DNA from 2 places in the Alteromonas sp. KUL17 genome. Region 1 is predicted to be linked to the other one. Evidence: predicted binding sites of a transcription regulator. Region 1 holds the regulator's gene; the other holds the start of a gene.
What was found. The regulator FNR, encoded in region 1, switches genes on or off when oxygen is low (the NO sensors DNR and NnrR bind a similar motif). The targets are predictions, from matches to a motif close to TTGATCTAGATCAA.
Positions count from the first base shown of each region.

Region 2: KUL49_RS12275 (PRC-barrel domain-containing protein) is a predicted target of FNR. The motif match lies at 1,527-1,540, and genes of this name have one in related genera.

Region 1 is NZ_BJKJ01000003.1:101,909-105,328, forward strand. It holds gene ttcA (tRNA 2-thiocytidine(32) synthetase TtcA) at 1-229, opposite strand, end outside; gene uspE (universal stress protein UspE) at 378-1,301, opposite strand; gene fnr (fumarate/nitrate reduction transcriptional regulator Fnr) at 1,546-2,283, opposite strand; gene KUL49_RS03800 (sulfite exporter TauE/SafE family protein) at 2,329-2,988, opposite strand; gene ccoS (cbb3-type cytochrome oxidase assembly protein CcoS) at 2,975-3,205, opposite strand; gene KUL49_RS03810 (heavy metal translocating P-type ATPase) at 3,207-3,420, opposite strand, start outside.
Region 2 is NZ_BJKJ01000012.1:111,475-114,894, reverse strand. It holds gene KUL49_RS12285 (rhodanese-like domain-containing protein) at 1-60, opposite strand, end outside; gene KUL49_RS12280 (helix-turn-helix transcriptional regulator) at 245-556, shown strand; gene KUL49_RS12275 (PRC-barrel domain-containing protein) at 653-1,402, opposite strand; gene maoP (DUF413 domain-containing protein) at 1,595-1,951, opposite strand; gene KUL49_RS20815 (hypothetical protein) at 2,351-2,518, shown strand; gene KUL49_RS12265 (LysR family transcriptional regulator) at 2,645-3,420, shown strand, end outside.

The DNA of each region.
Region 1 (3,420 bases):
TAGGCGCAATCTTCTTTAAAAACAATAAAATATCTAGCATGGTGTAGCTGTCTTTACCGCCAGATAAACACACCATTACTTTGTCGTTGTTTTCAATCATACCGAAATCGCCAATGGCTTTACCCACATTGCGGCGAAGTCGTTTCTGAAGTTTGTTGAAGTTGTACTTTTGCTTACTTTGCGCAGCATTTAATGGCGACGCGTCAGCACTGTTTGTGCCTAAACTCATAATTAACTAGCTTGGTTTGTGATAAAGCCACCATTATACATTAAAGCGGCTTTTCGAGACCATGCTTGTGAAGTTAAATTTGTTGGTGACATACCGCGTTGGCCGCTAAGTAACGGCAAACACGGGCTATGTGGTACTGATAAAAAGACTACACCGACAACGGCGACACAAATCCATCTGGCTTAATAGCAAGCACATCGCAATTGAGTTCGTCGATCACGTGTTCTGCAGTGTTACCAATTAGGGCCGCTGAAATGCCCACACGGCCAACGGTACCAATAACAACCAGCTCTGCATCTAGTGTTTTTGCCACTTGCGGGATAACTTTTTCCGGAAGGCCTTCTCTTACTACGCATTTGTTCTCAGGAATACCGTACTTTAACGCGTGACTACGCATTTCCTTTAAATGATGATTTTTTACCGCGTCGTGATAGGTATCGGGGTCGAACTCAGGCACTTCTATGGCGATATTAAGTGGTGTAGAAGGGTAACTGTTGACCAAATTTACGCTCCCTTTCAATAAAGAGGCGTAGTCGTTAGCAATGAGGGTGAGCTTATCGTTAAGTGCGGCGTGCTCATCGTCTTCACTGCCTACGTTTACTGCAGCAATAATCTCTCCTCCTTCTGGCCAGTCGTGCTCTTTAACGAGCAATACTGGGCGAGGGCATTTACGCATTAAATGCCAGTCGGTGGGGGTGAAAATAACAGAAGCAAGATCGTCGTGCTTTTTGGTTGCCTTTACCACTAAATCTATCTGATTGTTTAGGGTGTAGTAAATAATCGATTCATACGCGCGATTATTCCATTCAACAACGATATCAGTTTCAGTGAATCCTTGTTCTCTTAAGTGGGTGGCAAGCCATTTTGCATGCTCCTTTGTAACTGCATCGCGCATTGACTCGCGCTCATCCGGGCTAAGCATGGTCGTCATATCATAAGATAAGTCGTATACCACCATCATGGCGGTAACTGAAGCGCCTGTTTTTGAAGCGAGTTCATAAGCACGGCTTAGTGCAGGTTGGTTATCGCGCTCGGCATCTACCACGGCCAGAATTCGTTTACACTCAATCATAACGTCCCCCTAACTACGAAACTTAGTAGCGGCTGTCGAAATCGAAGCTTTCTAATACTAACTATAAACGACATTGGGAAAAACGTAAGTTGTTTTAGATCAAGAATTTTACGAGGCGACCATGAGTGAACCTACCTAATTGAATATGGAGCAACCGGCGTGGCGCTGAAAGGGCAGGTAGGTGGCTAACACAGGTTACAAAAAAGCGCGCTTAGTGCGCGCCTTATTTAACACTTAAAAAGGACTAACCGCAGACAACGCTAGGGCCGTTAAGCGCCGCTAGTTTGGTGTTTAGCCTATCGAAATCCAAAATAGTAATAAGCTTGCCGTCTACTTTTATGATGTTGTCTTTTTGAAAACGGCTTAACAGACGACTAATCGTTTCAATCGTTAATCCTAAATAGTTTCCAATTTCGTTGCGCGTCATGGTTAAGTGGAATTCTCTATGGGAAAAGCCACGCTCTTCAAAGCGTTGCGACAGGTGTGAGATGAAATACAGTAAGCGCTCTTCTGCGGTTCGCTTGTTTAAAAGCATGATCATGTCGTGATCTTGTTTTATTTCAGCGCTCATGAAGCTCATGATCTGGTGGCGCAGCTTTGGAAATTGCACTGACATTTCGTCGAGGGTCTCGTAGGGAAGCTCACACACCATGGCAGTTTCTAACGCAGAGGTATAGCTTTGGTGTTTGTTCTCTCTTAATGCATCGAAACCGATAATGTCACCAGGAAAGTGGAAGCCGGTAATCTGTTCTTCACCTTCGGTATTAGTCACAAATGATTTGAATGAACCGGTTCTCACTGCAAATAGAGAACGGAATTTATCACCAGTTTGAATCAGCGTGTCACCTTTATGAAGCGGCTTCTTGCGTTCAATAATATCGTCAAGAGACTCGATTTCTGTTTTGTTCAACGCCACCGGTAAACACAGGTGACTGAAACTACAGTTTTGACAGTGAATAGAAAATTGGCTTCCTTTGCTCATAATGCACGCTCTCTAAAAGAATACCCGACAATAATACACCCATTTTTAAACGATTGCGCCATGAATAAGATAAGCTGCATATATTGCCATTATTACTGCAATAATTTGTCTAAAATGGTTATGTTGAAAACTTCGAACAATATATTGGCTACCAGCGCTTGCAGCGAGCAAGGTGGGTAATGTACCCAAACCGAAGAAGAACATAATAGCAGCGCCTTCTAGCGCGTTACCCGCCGCGAGAGACCAGGTAAGTGTGGAATACACCAAACCGCAAGGAAGCCAACCCCAAATAAAACCATAAGGCAACGCACTTAAAGGGGTCTTAAATGGCAAAAAGCGTTTTGAAAGCGGCTGGACTTTGGAAAATAGGCCTTTACCCGCATTTTCCAGCACCGTTAAACCAGTCCACCACTTACCCAAATAACACGCCAGTAGAAGCAACATGATTCCGCTAAGTAGGGAAAGGGCATAGTTGGCAAGAGGTATATAATCTGCTGCAATTTTTCCAAGTGCCCCGGTTATTGCTCCGGCGATGGTGTAGCTCACTATACGTCCCATGTTATAGGCAAGGGTATAGGGTAGTGCTGAAGCGCCTTTAGGCGATACCATCCTTAGCGCAGCGACAATTCCACCGCACATTCCCACACAGTGAACTCCGCCGGCTAAGCCGATAAGAAAGGCAGAGAAGTAGTTAATCCCTTCCATGTGGCGCTTGGCTTTTGTCTACTTTACTGTCTTGAAGTTGTTTGCGTTGCTCAGCTAGCTTTTTTTCTTCTGGCGGAAGATCATCGTCAAACAGTATGCTATAACCTTGGCGATCTAAATCTTCAAATTGATTGGTTTTCACCGCCCAAAAGAATATCACAATAGCGACGGCAACAATGATGATGGCGATTGGAATTAATACGTAAATAATACTCATGCTATTTGCTCAAAAGTCGCGTTGAGTTTGTGACCACAATGATACTGCTTAACGACATACCAACAACAGCCATCCACGGTGAAAGTAGGCCTGATACGGCGAAAGGTAAGATCAAAACGTTGTAACCTACCGACCAGCCAATATTTTGCCTTATTTTTTGCTTCACTTGGTGCGCAGTTCGAATAAGTTCTGGTACAGAAAGCAGCTGATCGCCA
Region 2 (3,420 bases), on a different contig from region 1:
AGATACAGTGCGTAAGTTATCGTCTATGTTTTCTATTCGAGTCTTCATGTCTATAAGCATACTTTTCCTTTTTGCCTAAACTTGGTTAAAATAAGTAAAATCTAATATATTGATGTCAGCGTAATAAAACAATGTAAAATACAGGGATTCGTCGCATAAATTGGCAGGTCGGCAAAATGTCTTATACTTTAGTATAGTAAATGGCTAAATTGGTGCCGAAATACTTTACAGATAGAGAGTGCTTATGTCCGAGGATATGGTAATAGGTTCAGATGATATAATGGAACACGCTGCGGAAGCCGAGATCTTCCTAAAGCAATTCGCGAATAAAACACGCCTTATGGTGCTTTGTTCGTTGCTGAAAGAGGAAAAATCGGTAACCGAACTTCTCGAAGTTGTTAGCGTCTCGCAGCCAGTGATTTCTCAGCATCTTGCTTTATTGCGAGAATCAAAGATGGTGGCCACAAGAAGGGAAGGTCAAACTATTTACTACCGCTTAGCAGACGAGCGCGTCAAGCGTTTGATTGCTTTGATGTACGAATTTTTCTGCGAGTAATTTTCTTTTTGTATCCTAAGCTACAATGTCCGCCTTCAACAACGGACATTGTAAAGTTCCTAACTAAAAATCGCCAACAGTGACATTCTTCGGTTATTAATTTCCGTTTTTATTCAATTGATCGCAAAGCATAGGCACATAGCCTTCTTCAGATATTTTTTCACTTTCCACTTCAGGTCTATCAACCAATTCGTCGTGACTTAAATTCACTACTACGCTGTGCGCCGCCCAGTCTATACTTTCAATATCGCTAGGCAGAAGTGCGAGATGTTTGCCACCCGGAAGCCAGTTGTTGGTATCTACCACTAGCATGATTATCTTCCAGCTCTCGGTGTCAATGACGAAGTTACTGATGTGGCCAACGTTATCAGTGGTTGTAGCAACTTCATATCCACCAACTTCGCCCACTGCTCTCAGGTGGTTGGTGCTCTTTTTCGGGTTTTCAGTTTCAGACTCTTCAGCGCGCTGTAATTCGACCAGTTCATTTGGATGTGCGAACTCCCCCCAAGCTCCTGGTCCAATCCAATAGTATCCGTAACCAAAATATTTGAAGAGATTTTCTTCGTATTCACGTGACACAGGCTTATGTTCGTCAATAGAGGGGCTGTTTTTTAATGTATCAACTGTCATATTGATATGAACAGACTCACTATCTTCATCTAACTGTTTGACAGATATAGGTGATATCACCACTTTACGGCTAAGCGGTAGCCAAGTATTGGTATCTGCGACCAAGTAGCGAACAGTGAAGGTTTCGTCATCGAAAAGGATATCGCGGATGCCGCCCACTTTGTCATCAAGGGCATGTATAGAAAAGTGAGTAAGCTGTTTTGAACTAATGATCATCGTTGCGCCTCCTTTGCATGGGCTCGTTTTTCAGAATGAAATGCACAATTCACTGCACATCACTCTGTATTACTACTAAGTGTAGACAGTCCTTAATGTTTCTTCATTTTGTTCTTGTCTGAAGTTGATTGAGATCATTTGTTCAATAACAAAAAAGCTCGCCGGAGCGAGCTTTTTAGCAATGCTGTAGCATTATGCTACATCGAATTCTTCATCAGAGTAGTCTTCATCATAGTCTGATTGGTTACTCGCACTGCTGTGAAGGGTGTAGAAGTGCTTTTTGCCCCTTGCTAATCTGACGTATTTCGCCCAGGCTTTTTCTAGGTTATTGCTAGCTTCAACTTTACCTGTAACGAATTCGACGAAATGTCTCTCATCATCACTTTCAGGCGACAATTCGCCACTTTCAAGTCCTAGCAGTGTTTTGCCGTAGTGGGTTAGAAGATCGGCTTCAGTGATACTGAAGTCACCTGATTTACGAAAACCGTATGGAAACTTCTGACGGTCAATATAAGGTTTTGCAGATTGTCGAATAGCTAAACTTTTCATGTTGTACCCAACGTAATGTTTTGTTCAGCGCACTTTTAAGATAATTAAAAACGAAGATAAAACAAAAGATTTTTCTCTTATCAATAAAAAATTTTTAACGGTATAAAATCTAACACTAAATTTTAGATTACGTTTGAAAAGTATACAGAAAGTGCGAGGGGATAACCTCAAGCGTGAGATGTCTAAGTTTTTGAAATTAAAGTAAAATGTAAGCTTTTATTTATTGGCCCTGCAACGGGCGTCGCTATTACACGAGCGTAAATGAGTTGGACGTTAAAAGTCTATGAAAATCACTGATGGGAATAATCAAAAATTCTTGTCGCTACGATGATTAAAATTCGTTTTCTATTTTGTCGCTTAAGATAATAATTGAGGTGTGTTAACAACCCAGAGAAGTCAATGAGTAAAGACTATCGTTACCAGCGTGATGAATGGGACTCGGTAGAAGAGGAAGATTTTCACGCTAAAAAGCCAAATTCCAAACGTCAAAGTACTGTAAAGGAAAAGCAGAAGCGTGACCTGCAACGCCGTGACAAACAGCGTCGCCTGCACCAAGAAGAGTATTAATTCAGCGAGTTGGTGAAATTTTAATAAAGCGTACCGTTTATAGCGGTGCGCTTCTGTGCTTTTGTGTTTACTTGCCGTATTATCTGTGTCAATTTAGACCCACTTTGATTCGGTTGTACAATAAGCATGGATATACGCTTTCTCACCACCTTTATAGAGGTGGCAAAAACTCGTCACTTTGGTAAAGCGGCTGAAAACCTTTACCTTACTCAATCTGCAGTCAGTGCGCGCATAAAGCTACTTGAAGAGTATTTTCATACCACGCTTTTTATTAGGCAACGCAACAGTATACAGCTCACTCAATCTGGTGAGAAACTTCTGCCTTACGCTAGGCAATTATGCGCAACGCTAAACGAAGCAAAACAAGAGCTCCAAATTCAATCCTCTGAATATGTTGTTTGCGGCGCAACACAGCTGGCGAGCGAGCTGTTATTGCCTCAGATGCTCAGCCACCTACACAACTCGTTTCCCGATTGGTCAGTAAAGGCTGAAGTTCTTACGTTAGATACCCTTTCGCGACAATTGCACGAAAGGGTGACAGACTTATCATTCTCCACTGAACCGTTGAAATCTGAAGAAGTAAACAGTGATGTATTGCTAGAGCAGGATTTGGCGCTATATAGAATTGGACAAGCGTCTGAGTCTATTGATGCAGCAGATTTTGTGGCTATTGATTGGGGAACTAAGGCAAGAGACTGGTTGCTTACTGCTTACCCTCAACTTCGCGATGCAAAGTTAAGAACCAATTCGTTGAATCTTGCGCTCAACAATTTACAGAGCGAAGGTGGTATAGCCGTATTACCGACCAACGTTGAGAGTCAGTTACCCGGTAGTGTGAAAGTGACCAGAATTGAAACGTTAGAAAACGTATCGTTTAAGGTGTATGTGCACAGCATGAAGCA